2 linked regions of the Laspinema palackyanum D2c genome follow. The protein of the gene in region 1 interacts with the protein of each later gene in a pairwise test. Links are inferred from orthologs where the notes say so. Each region holds a gene or a part of one and is shown on either strand. Other genes may lie near its edges.

Evidence for each region. The genes of interacting proteins can lie anywhere in the genome.
Region 2: the proteins of uvrB (region 1) and uvrA interact in binary tests that used the Escherichia coli proteins (3 or more experiments, as listed by UniProt). The link is inferred for Laspinema palackyanum D2c from one-to-one orthologs.

What each region holds. Positions count from the first base shown.
Region 1 is NZ_JAMXFD010000020.1:30,766-39,167, forward strand. What follows is about bases 3,274-6,253. They hold uvrB (excinuclease ABC subunit UvrB), read left to right. Parts: upstream 3,274-3,748; coding sequence 3,749-5,758; downstream 5,759-6,253. Other genes in these bases: NG795_RS20100 (CsbD family protein), read right to left, coding at 3,274-3,391; NG795_RS20110 (hypothetical protein), read left to right, coding at 5,768-6,082; NG795_RS20115 (DUF2237 family protein), read left to right, coding at 6,177-6,253. Also shown: NG795_RS20075 (WD40 repeat domain-containing protein), read left to right, coding at 1-438; NG795_RS20080 (hypothetical protein), read right to left, coding at 619-1,134; NG795_RS20085 (hypothetical protein), read right to left, coding at 1,478-1,993; NG795_RS20090 (hypothetical protein), read right to left, coding at 2,064-2,510; NG795_RS20095 (CsbD family protein), read right to left, coding at 2,777-2,959; more of NG795_RS20100, read right to left, coding at 3,194-3,273; more of NG795_RS20115, read left to right, coding at 6,254-6,545; NG795_RS20120 (MFS transporter), read left to right, coding at 6,707-7,981; NG795_RS20125 (TonB-dependent receptor domain-containing protein), read left to right, coding at 8,316-8,402. UniProt on the Escherichia coli protein: The UvrABC repair system catalyzes the recognition and processing of DNA lesions. A damage recognition complex composed of 2 UvrA and 2 UvrB subunits scans DNA for abnormalities.
Region 2 is NZ_JAMXFD010000022.1:80,074-84,056, reverse strand. Bases 36-3,544 are described here. They hold uvrA (excinuclease ABC subunit UvrA), read left to right. Parts: upstream 36-416; coding sequence 417-3,344; downstream 3,345-3,544. Also shown: NG795_RS21220 (acyl-CoA thioesterase), read left to right, coding at 3,570-3,983. UniProt on the Escherichia coli protein: The UvrABC repair system catalyzes the recognition and processing of DNA lesions. UvrA is an ATPase and a DNA-binding protein. A damage recognition complex composed of 2 UvrA and 2 UvrB subunits scans DNA for abnormalities.

The DNA of each region.
Region 1 (8,402 bases):
GATGGCAAAATTTTAGCTGGAGGCAGTACCGATAGTCAGATTGCCCTGTGGAATTTACAGACTGGGGAAAAATTACGGACCCTCACGGGGCATTCTGCGGGGGTGACGGAGGTCGCATTTAGTCCCGATGGACAGGTTTTGGCCTCTAGCAGTTGGGATAAAACCGTGGCCCTGTGGAATTACCAGAAGGGAAAGCAAATCACCTCCCTGGTGGGACATTCCGATGGGGTGAATGCGGTGAGGTTTCATCCCGATGGAGAGAGACTCGCTTCCGGGAGTTGGGATAAAACTTTGGCCCTGTGGAATGGGAAAACGGGAGAACAAATTGCCTCCCTGGTGGGACATTCCGATGCCGTGCGATCGCTGGCCTTTAGTCCCGATGGGCGAGTGCTGGTTTCGGGGAGTTGGGACCAGACGATCGCCCTGTGGCAGGTATAGCCTTTCTCTTAGTGGTGAAGTCCATGAAGGATCCCCCTAAATCCCCCTTACAAAGGGGGACTTTCCCGGTCCCCCCCCCTTTTTTAAGGAGGGCTAGGGGCGATCGAATAGACGGACCTCATCAATGTGAAAATTGCTATAGAATCGATCAATAGTTATGCCCTGATTCCCCCTTGGAGGTTAATCGAGGAAACCCATCATTCCATCGGTGTCATCCCCTTCATTGGAGCAAATGGGCCGGTTTCCCATGAGATGATCGCAGTTCATGAGGATGGTGCTTTCTGTAATCGGACGATTTCCAGACACCTGCATGGAGTGGGCGACGTGAATCATACTCGCCCCAATTGGACGAATCCCCGAGGAGTTTAAGGTATCGGCTACGATAAAATTACTGGCCTCAACGGGACGATTGCCGGACAGGTTGATACTGTCAGAAATCTCAAAGTTGCTCAGTCCGATGGGGCGGTTTCCGGGTAAACCCCCTTGACGATAGAGCTGAATGCCTTCCGGGGTGGCTTTTTCAGGTAATTTATCTTGTATTTTCTTCATACTATCTTGGGGTTCGTTTTCTGGGTTGGTTGTCTCAGTCTCATCAGCGATCGCGCTATCCGCCATCTCGGGATTCTCCTCCAAAAACACTCGGTTAGTTTTCCTTTGCTCCTGAAAATCCGTCTCGTTTCCGCCCTGTTTTAGCACGGTTGAATCGGTAAGTTTCTACCTCATCGATGGCGATAGGGGGCCTTATGTTATGAGTCGGATACTAGCTTTCGCTGTCAGATCTTTTTTAGGGTTCTAACTTAAGCCTTAATTATACGGGTTGAAGGATCTACAGACGAGTTGATCGCACTCTACATTACTGTAAATTTTTGTAAAAGCCTCCAAAAAAATCTTATCGGGATGATAAGCGAGGATAGGTGTTCCTCGGTCATCCTCGGATTCTTGCCGATTCGGCAGGGGGGGATCCGACAAAAGGGCCAAGGGGCGATCGCAACGCATCGCCCCTTGGCCCCCAATTTATTCAATCCGCCAAATGCTCGCCTTACTTGCGATTACTCAGCCATTTGGCAGCAGCAATTCCCATAATCGCCGCGACTAACGGATTACTCAAAAACTTCATCATCCAGGGTTTATCCGCTAAAACATCCCGGAAAATATCAGGATGAGCGTGATAGGCAAATGCGGCTAATTTAGAAACATCATCGGCCGACATTTTCTTGGCATGATGAGTCGAAAGAGAGAGTTGTTTTTCTAAATCGCGATCGCTGAGTCCGCGTTTTTTCAGTTCTTTAAAGAACTCCTGCGCCACATCATCCCGTTCATCGGGCTTAATTTGGGCGATCGCTTTTCGCAGTTCCGGTTCCATCTGGGCCGGAGGAATGCGATCGTGTTGCAGAGACTCGCCAAATAAGCGCTGACGCTCTTCCCGAGTCGAGCGCTGGGCAAAATCATCAAAACTGTGATAATCCTCGGTTTGGGGAGCATTCGGCATCATCTCGCGATCGCCTCTTGCCAAATCGCCCATAATTTCCCGTTTATATTCATCACTCGTCGCCATATCATTCTCCTAATTTATTCCATCGATAGATAAGATAGCTCGTCAAAACTGTTGCGATTTGACTCAACCTCTATCCCGCTTTATACTGAATCTGCTGGGACTGCACATCATAATCCGCCGTCAGAATCAGTTGTTTATCCGGTGCATAGACCAAGACTTTTAAATTCCGATTGGGGAAATTGTGATGAAAGCCTTGAGCCAGCGATCGGGCTAACTCTCGCACTTCATTCGGTCGAACTTCCGGCGTAATCACCACGCCTAACTTATCATTATCTCGCACATAAGCATCTTGAACCAGCCCTTTGGCATTTCGGACCACCCAGTTGCCAAAATTCTCCCCAGTTTGAGTATTACCGCGTTCGAGTTGCGAATAATTGTGCGGACTCGTCACCGATGGGGAGAGGCGGTTCGGTTGCTGCGCCGTTGGGGTTCCCACACTACAAGCGGTGACAAAGCTCAGGACTAATACCAAGACCAAAGCAGTCAACCCTTTCTGAACTCGCTTAAACACACTCACCTGAATTTTCCTCCAAATTTTATAGTAATATCAAATCCGTTGTCAAGGGATGCCAGTTGATTTAAAGGTGAATTGATAGATTTCTTGTAAAATTTCTGGACTGACCCCTGTCAACAAACCTTTAAACAAAAGATTGATGACTCTTCCGATTACTCCTTTTAAACAGGGCGCATCGGAAGCTTCCCTTCACCCTCACGCAAAAGGGTTCAGAGTTGAGGGAAGGACAGGGATGCTCCCCGCCCTTCCCTCTCTTCAAAGATTAAGCTCTAGTCGATCGCTTTTTTGATGTTATCTTTGATGTCTTCTTTGGCGTGTTTGGCTTCGGCCTCAGTTTGCTTCATTTTGCCCTCAGCCTGATCCTTGGGATCGCCGGTCACGTTTCCTAACGCTTCTTGCGCTTTCCCTTCGACATTCTTCATCGTTGCATTAACTCTATCTTCAGCGCTCATATTATTCTCCGTCTTTTTGACTGCGTTTTATCTGTATTGAGATTAGCAAGGATAACGAAGGAAAAGCATCTATCAATGGATATATTCTCGCCCTACTCCTGAAGACTTCTAAGCGGGGATCGCTGATATATTAGCAGATTACTATTCCATTTTAGCTAATTTGGGGGTTATCAGCTTTTATCAAATAAAAAAGAGGCAGAGTATTAATACTCTGCCCCTCTTCAGCTAACGGACTTACAACTCTTCTATTTGAGTTCTCTTGACATCCAGTTCTTCTTTTAAATTTTCCGCCCCATGCTCAATATTGGCTTGGATTTGCTTGGCTTTACCCACCATTTTTTGCTTGGGGTCTCCCGTCAAATCACCCAAGGCTTCTTGGGCTTTTCCTTCGATATTCTTAGCTGTGGCTTTCATGCGATTTTCAATACTCATCTTAATTTCTCCCTTTTATCTTTATTTTAGGGGCTAACTTATTGGGGTCATAGACTTAAATATTTAGCCTTAAATTCATACTAGCAATCCCATCCCCAAAATGCCATCTATCCTCCGACATATCTTTCTTTAAAAAAAACTAAAAAATAAGGGAAGAAGAGAAGCAGTCTCACCCATCCCCTCGATCCAGAAAGCGGTATCGTTCCTGAATGGGACCTACCCATTGGGGCGGAGGACATTTCCAACGGGGTGCAAGTCCTGCACCCGTTCTAAAGCATCAACAGGGATTCCTATTTTGAGTCGATATTTCCCTCAACAACGCTCTACAATAGGAAAGAACTCATCCTCCATCCGACTATGCAACCCTTTCGTCTTGAAGCGCCCTATCAACCGACAGGGGACCAACCCCAAGCGATCGCCAAACTGGTCCAAGGTATCCAAGGGGAAAAACCCTATCAAACCCTCTTAGGTGCCACCGGAACTGGGAAAACCTTTACCATTGCCTCGACGATCGCACAAGTGGGGAAACCCACCCTCGTTCTCGCCCATAATAAAACCCTCGCCGCCCAACTTTGTAACGAATTGCGGCAATTTTTTCCCCATAATGCCGTCGAATACTTTATCAGCTATTACGACTACTATCAACCCGAAGCGTATATCGCCGTCACCGATACCTATATCGAAAAAACCTCCGCCATTAACGAGGAAATCGATATGCTGCGGCATTCGGCCACGCGATCGCTGTTTGAACGCCGGGATGTGATCGTCGTCGCCTCGATTAGCTGCATTTACGGGTTAGGAATGCCCTCAGAATACCTCAACGCCGCCATTCCCTTACAAGTCGGACAAGAACTCGAACCCCGGCAACTCTTGCGCGACCTCGCCGGTATCCAATATCATCGCAATGACGTAGAAATGGGTCGAGGACGCTTCCGAGTCAAAGGGGATGTCCTAGAAATCGGACCCGCTTATGAAGACCGAATTGTTCGCGTCGAGTTCTTCGGGGACGAAATCGAGGCCATTCGCTACATCGATCCCGTCACCGGGGGGATTCTCGCCAGTCTCGATACATTAAGTATCTATCCAGCACGTCACTTTGTCACCCCCGATGACCGCCTAGAAGCAGCTTGTCAGGCGATCGAACTGGAACTCGAAGACCGCCTCCAGGAACTAGAAAAAGCGGGCAAATTAGTCGAAGCACAACGGATAGAACAACGCACTCGCTACGACCTGGAACTGCTGCGAGAAGTGGGATATTGCAACGGCGTGGAAAACTATTCCCGTCACATGGCCGGACGAGAAGCGGGAGACCCCCCGGAATGTTTACTAGATTATTTCCCCAAAGATTGGTTATTGGTGGTGGATGAATCTCACGTCACCGTCCCGCAAATTCGGGGAATGTACAATGGCGATCGCGCCCGAAAACTGGTCTTAATCGAACATGGATTTCGCCTCCCCTCTGCTGCGGACAACCGACCTTTAAAAGCCGAGGAATTTTGGGACAAGATGAATCAATGTATCTTCGTCTCTGCCACCCCTGGGGACTGGGAAATCGAACAATCTGCCGGGGAAGTCATCGAACAGATTATTCGACCCACGGGAGTTGTAGACCCCGAAATCTTTGTCCGTCCCACGGAGGGTCAAGTGGATGATTTGTTAGGTGAGATTAAAGACCGAGTGAAACGCAATGAACGAGTCCTAATCACCACCTTAACCAAACGCATGGCGGAAGACCTCACGGAGTATTTCCAGGACCGAGGAATTCGGGTGCGTTATCTGCACTCGGATATTAATTCCATCCAACGGATTGAGATTCTCCAGGACTTGCGGGAAGGGGAATTTGATGTGTTGATTGGGGTCAACTTGTTACGGGAGGGGTTAGACTTGCCGGAGGTGTCTCTCGTGGCAATTTTAGATGGGGATAAAGAAGGATTTCTGCGATCGCATCGGTCCCTCGTCCAAACCATCGGACGCGCCGCCCGTCATATCCGGGGACAAGCTATCATTTATGCCGATAACATGACCAACAGCATGACCTTGGCGATCGAAGAAACCGATCGCCGACGCGGAATTCAGACCGCCTACAATCAGATGCATGGCATTACCCCCACAACCATTATCAAGAAATCCAGTAATGCCATTTTGGCCTTTTTAGACGTTTCGCGCCGCTTAAATGCTGCGGAAGCCGAGGGGGTGGATTCCCTGACCCTCGCCCTTCAAGAATTGCCCTTAGAAGACATTCCAGAAGCCATTTCTAAACTGGAACTCCAGATGAAAGAGGCAGCCAAAAAGCTGGAATTTGAGGAGGCAGCCAAATTGCGCGATCGCATCAAGAAACTGCGGGATAAACTCGTGGGTCATTCCTAAATCAACCCTTTGGCGGGTGAACAACTCCATCCGCCATCTTATCCCGCCACCCTAAACTATGGTAAAATTATCATCCCCTGTTGTTTATCCCTCGAACCGATGGCAATTACGAGAACTGAAGCCAAACAATTATTAGAACGGCTAATTTTTGATGAAGAACCCCCCAGAGAGTGGGTACAAGATGTCTGGGAAATGAGTCCCACCCTGGGAGAAACCGCCGCTAAATTATGGGACGTTTATGAAGCCATCATTGAATGCTGTCCCGAAGAGAAACTAGAAAATTTACTGCACAGTATCTATCAAGAATCCCTGAAAGACTTGTAAACTTTCCAAAGTGGAATAACCGGAACCCTTGCCAAGAGTAAGTTAATCCGGCTATTCTAGGAAGCAATGCAAATCAACTGGAGAATAGGCAGTCGTGACAGAAGCAACCAATGTACTAGGGGGAAAACTGGAAAATTGCTGCACCTCCCCCATGACGGGATATTATCGAGATGGAAAATGTAACACCGGAGGCGGAGACTACGGTGCTCATGTCGTTTGTGCACAAGTCACCGAAGAGTTTCTCACCTTCAGCAAACAGCGGGGAAATGATTTGACCTCCCCGGTTCCCTTGTTTAATTTTCCCGGCTTAAAACCAGGCGATCGGTGGTGTTTGTGCGCCTCTCGCTGGAAAGAAGCCCTCGATGCCGGAGTCGCACCCCCCGTTGTCCTGTCTGCCACTCACATATCCGCTTTAGAGTATGTCTCGGAAGAGGAACTCAAACAATATGCGATAGAAGAATAGATTAATAACCGACCCGAACGCAGCGGCTAATACAGCCCAAATTCTCGCTGAATTACGCTGAGTTCGGATCGGCAGGGACGGCGACGACTCAGGCATACATACAGGCAGCCGAAAAAACTGCCTCGATTCATCCCTTACCTATTCTGTTACCCTGGATCCCCATGCGTACTTTTATTACCGTTTGGCTGGGTCAGTTGGTCTCCACCTTTGGAAGTCGAATGACCAATTTTGCCTTGATTGTCTGGACCTGGGAAGTGACCGGATCAGCCACGGCCCTAGGGTTGGTGACGGTGTTTACCCAACTGCCGAGTTTAGCCGTCGCCTTATTTGCCGGGGCTCTGATCGATCGCAGCGATCGCAAAGTGGCGATCATTGTAGGCGATTCCATTGCCGCACTGTCCACCTTGGCAATTTTGCTGTTAGCAGCAGTCGGTCAACTGCAACTCTGGCATCTGTTCCTGATTAATGGCATCAATGGCATTTTCGGGGAAATCCAACAATTAGCCTATTCTGCGTCAGTGAGTTTGATGGTCCCGAAACAGCACTATGTCCGGGTCAGCAGCATGAAATCCATGCTGCATTACGGGCCGAGTATTTTAGCCCCCGCCTTTGCCGGTGCCCTGTACCCCATCACCGGATTGGCGGGAATTGCCGCTATTGACTTATTGACCTTTGCCGTCGGGGTGAGTACGGTGCTTTTGGTCAAAATCCCTCAACCCCCCCGAAGTGAGGTGACTTCTGAACAGCCAAAACTTTGGCATGAACTCACGTTTGGCTGTCGTTATATTATGGCCCGGGCATCCTTATTCGGATTTTTCGGATTAGAGTTGCTGTTTTGGTTCGCTCACGATTTCGGCGCAGTGATGCATCGGTCTACTATTTTAGCCCGCACCGATGGGAATGCCGAAGTGCTGGGGATGGTGAGTGCAGCGGCGGGAATTGCCGGAATTATTGGGGCAATTGCGTTGAGTTGGTGGGGTGGACCCAAACACCGGATTCAGGGATTTTTAGGGTCTGCGATCGCCGTGGGTATCAGTAAAACCCTATTTGCCCTCGGTCAATCCCTGTCAATTTGGATCCCGATGCAGTTGTCCTCCTCTCTGAATTTTCCCCTGTTAACCAGTTCCAGTACCGCAATTTGGCTGGAAAAAATCCCCCCAGAAGTCCAGGGACGGGTGTTTGCCGCTCAATCTTTCGGGCTAGGAGTGGTTTCAACTGTGGCAACAGCAATTGCGGGTCCCTTAGCCGACGGCTTCTTTGAACCCGCCATGCAACCTGGGGGGGCATTAACACCTTGGTTTGGGAGCATCTTCGGTACAGGTCCCGGTTCCGGGATGGCGTTGTTATATGCGATCGCCTCCCTGGTTTTGATTCTGGTGGGAATTCTGGGATACCGTTGGCCCCTGGTGCGCCAGATAGAAAAAAGCAAAATCTAGTTGAAAGAATTCTTAACTATTTGCTAAGAATTTTTAACAAAAGATTCATTATTGAGAAATAACACCAGCCCTGGGAAGCCCTGAATTCTTCAGAGTCCAGGGTTAGGAACTCCTGATAAATCAAGCAAAACTTCCATTCAATCCCGACTCAGGGAGGGTTTTCGTTGAAATAACCCGGCCCCATTTCCTCTTTTTACCAAAAAATGTTTGCAATTACCCCTTGACAGTAGCAGACCACTTAGGATAGATTGACTCCACTAATGCAAATTAATATCAATAACTGGAATGAATTGCAAAAACTTTTATTGTATAGATGGGGTCTAAGGAGAGGAAATTGAGAGTTGAATCGTTATTACCTGGAGTCTTGCTATCGGGTACAACTGCCCTGGTACTGGCTGCTCCAGTGCTCGCCCAAGTCGTA
Region 2 (3,983 bases), on another replicon or contig:
AGAAATATTTTTTCCTGTTCGTAGTAACGACTTTAGTCGTTATCCCCTTTAAAAGATTATCTTTTAAAGGGGCAATGTTTGAGGGAAATAACCCGGAAACGACTGAAGTCGTTACTACAAACGAAGAAATATTTTTTCCTGTTCGTAGTAACGACTTTAGTCGTTATCCCCTTTAAAAGAACATCTTTTAAAGGGGCAATATCCGAGGGAGACATAATCCGGAAACGACTGAAGTCGTTACTACAAACTGAAGAATTCTCCCCTGTTCGTAGTAACGACTTTAGTCGTTATCCCCTTTAACCCCGCTACAGAAACTAGGACCCCCTCGGATATCCGAACTCCTCTCATCCTAACCTCCACACCCGCATCCACATCCAAAACCGCTAAAATTATTAAGAAATGTATAGTTAATTTTTATGCCTAAACGTGCCAGTGCGTCTACAAAGCAACCCGCGCCGAGTTTGAATGGATCCTCTCTGACCGAGGCGGTGGTCAATCCCCGGGATCATGGGATCCGAATTCGGGGGGCAAGACAGCACAACCTTAAAAATATTGACCTCGAACTCCCACGCGATCGCCTGATTGTCTTTACCGGCGTTTCTGGATCCGGTAAATCCTCCCTTGCCTTCGATACGATTTTTGCCGAGGGTCAGCGGCGTTATGTGGAGTCCCTCAGCGCCTACGCCCGTCAGTTTCTCGGGCAACTGGATAAACCGGATGTGGAATCCATTGAGGGACTCTCTCCGGCGATTTCTATTGACCAAAAATCCACCTCCCACAATCCGCGATCGACGGTGGGAACGGTGACGGAAATTTATGATTATTTGCGGTTGTTATTTGGACGGGCGGGAAAACCTCACTGCCCGATTTGCGATCGCTCGATCGCCCCACAAACCATTGATGAAATGTGCGATCGGGTGATGGAACTGCCGGACCGCACTAAATTTCAAATTCTCGCCCCGGTGGTTCGCGGGAAAAAAGGCACTCATAAAAAAGTGCTGTCTAGTCTCTCTTCCGAGGGGTTTGTGCGGGTGCGGGTGAATGGCGAAATTCGCGAACTTTCGGACAAGATTGAACTGGATAAAAATCATACCCATACGATTGAAATTGTCGTTGATCGCCTGATTAAAAAAGCAGGCATCCAAGAACGATTAGTGGATTCTTTAACCACGGGATTGCGCCATTCGGAAGGAATTGCGATTATTCAATTGTTAGACAGTACCGCCGATGACGGAGAGAGCGAATTAGTCTTTTCTGAGAAGTTTGCTTGTCCCGAACATGGGGCGGTGATGGAAGAACTTTCCCCGCGTTTGTTTTCTTTTAATTCCCCCTATGGTGCTTGTGAAAGTTGTCATGGATTGGGCAGTTTTCGGACCTTTTCCCCGGAGTTAATTATTCCGGACCCGGATGCGCCGATTTATGAGGCGATCGCACCTTGGGCGGACAAAGAGAGTGCTTATTATCTCTCGGTGTTGCAAGGATTGGCAAAGGGGTATGGATTTGAATTGACCACACCCTGGAACGAGTTGACGGCAAAACAGCAAAAAACCATTTTATATGGTGCAGATGAACCCATTAATATCGAAGGATGGGGAAACAATCGGCGGTATGCCGGTGCATTGGCGTTGTTGCAACGGTACTATGAAGAAAGTGCCTCGGAACTGCAAAAACAAAAATTAGAGCAGTATTTGGTCGATCGCCCTTGCGAAAGTTGTCACGGCAAACGCTTGAAACCGGAAGCGTTGGCGGTGAGAATTGGGAGTGAACATATTGATGATTTAACCTCGGTTTCGATTCGGGACTGTCGCGATCGCATTGATCAGTTACAATTGAGCAGTCGGCAAGCACAAATTGCCGAACTCGTCCTCCGAGAAATTTGCGCGCGACTGCAATTTTTATTAGATGTGGGATTGGATTATCTCACTCTCGATCGCCCTGCCATGACCCTTTCCGGAGGAGAAGCGCAACGGATTCGTCTGGCAACCCAAATCGGCGCGGGATTAACCGGGGTGTTATACGTTCTCGATGAACCGAGTATCGGACTCCATCAACGGGACAACGGACGATTGCTGCATACCTTAACCAAATTACGCGATTTGGGTAATACCTTAATTGTCGTGGAACATGACGAAGACACGATTCGCGCTGCGGATTGGATTGTCGATATCGGTCCTCGCGCTGGGGTACATGGCGGCGAAATTGTTGCCCAAGGACAGTTAGATGCCCTTTTAACAGCGGAAAATTCTCTCACCGGGTCCTATTTATCCGGGCGAGTACAAATTGAAACCCCGGGGGAACGGCGCGAAGGAAATGGCCGTTCTTTGGTGATGAAAAACTGTTCTCGCAACAATCTCAAGCAGATTGATGTAGAAATTCCTCTCGGAAAATTAGTTTGTGTGACGGGAGTTTCTGGATCGGGTAAATCCAGCTTAATTAATGATTTACTGTATCCGGCATTGCAACATCATATCACCCGAAAAACTCCCTTTCCCGGGGATATGGGCGCACTCAAAACCTTGGGTGAAAAGAGTTTAAAAGATGCTGTGGATAAGGTAATTATTATCGACCAATCCCCCATCGGCAGAACCCCTCGGTCCAATCCTGCTACCTATACCGGCGTGTTTGATATGATTCGGGGGTTATTTGCAGAAACCATCGAAGCAAAAGCGCGCGGATACAAACCGGGTCAATTTTCTTTTAATGTCAAAGGCGGACGTTGCGAAGCTTGTGGCGGACAAGGGGTGAATGTCATTTCTATGAACTTTTTACCCGATGTTTATGTGCAGTGTGATATTTGTAAAGGTGCGCGATATAATCGCGAAACTTTACAAGTGAAATACAAGGGATATTCCATTGCCGATGTGTTGAATCTCACCGTGGAAGAAGGATTAGAACTCTTTAAACATATCCCTCGGGCGGCAACAAGGTTGCAAACCTTAGTGGATGTGGGATTAGGATATATTCACCTGGGACAACCGGCACCCACTCTCTCGGGGGGTGAAGCGCAACGGGTCAAACTGGCAACGGAACTCTCTCGACGCGCTACGGGAAAAACCTTGTATTTAATCGATGAACCGACGACGGGATTATCGTTTTATGATGTGCATCAATTGTTGAATGTGTTGCAGCGGTTGGTGGATAAAGGGAACTCAATTTTAACCATTGAACACAACTTAGATGTGATTCGCTGTGCAGATTGGGTGATTGATTTAGGACCGGAAGGCGGGGACAAAGGGGGAGAGGCGATCGCCACCGGAACCCCAGAGGAAGTAGCGGAAAATCCTCATTCCTACACGGGACAATTTTTAAAGCGCGTTTTGCAGCAATATCCCGCCCAATCCTAACGATGAAAAACCGGGTTTCTTTACCAAATCTATGGCAAATAGCAGCAAGTCATGAAAGAAACCCGGTTTCTGGTCCCCTTAACCTAATCCTTCCCTTGTAGAGTCCCCGGTAGGTTCTTTTGTTAAAAAATGATTACAATGAGTTAGAGTCCTGTAAAATTGCCTCCCGGCATTTAACCCAGAGGACCAACCAAATCGTTTTTTAAGATACCAGTTTGAGGGACTATGACCTTAGAACAAGATACGCTATTAGAGACGGCTTTAGCTTTTACCGTGAAACCCTACGATATTGATATCACCGGGTTTGTCAGCCAAATGATTTTGATGCGCTGGATTGAAGATTTACGCTTAGATTTATTTCAACAGTATTTTTCTTTAGAACAGCAATTAGAATTAGGGATCTCGCCCCTCATTGGTAAAACTCGTCTGGAATATCATAAACCCATCAAATTGTTTGATTTGATTGAGGGGCGAATGTGGTTTAGTGACATGGGGTCGGTTAAATGGATTGTCAAAACCGAGTTAATGGTGGATGATAAAATTGCCGTGACTGCCAAACAGACGGGATGTTTTATCCATGTTTCAAGTCATCGTTTGGTTGCCATCCCAGACAACTTGGTGAAAAAATTTGCCACCCAT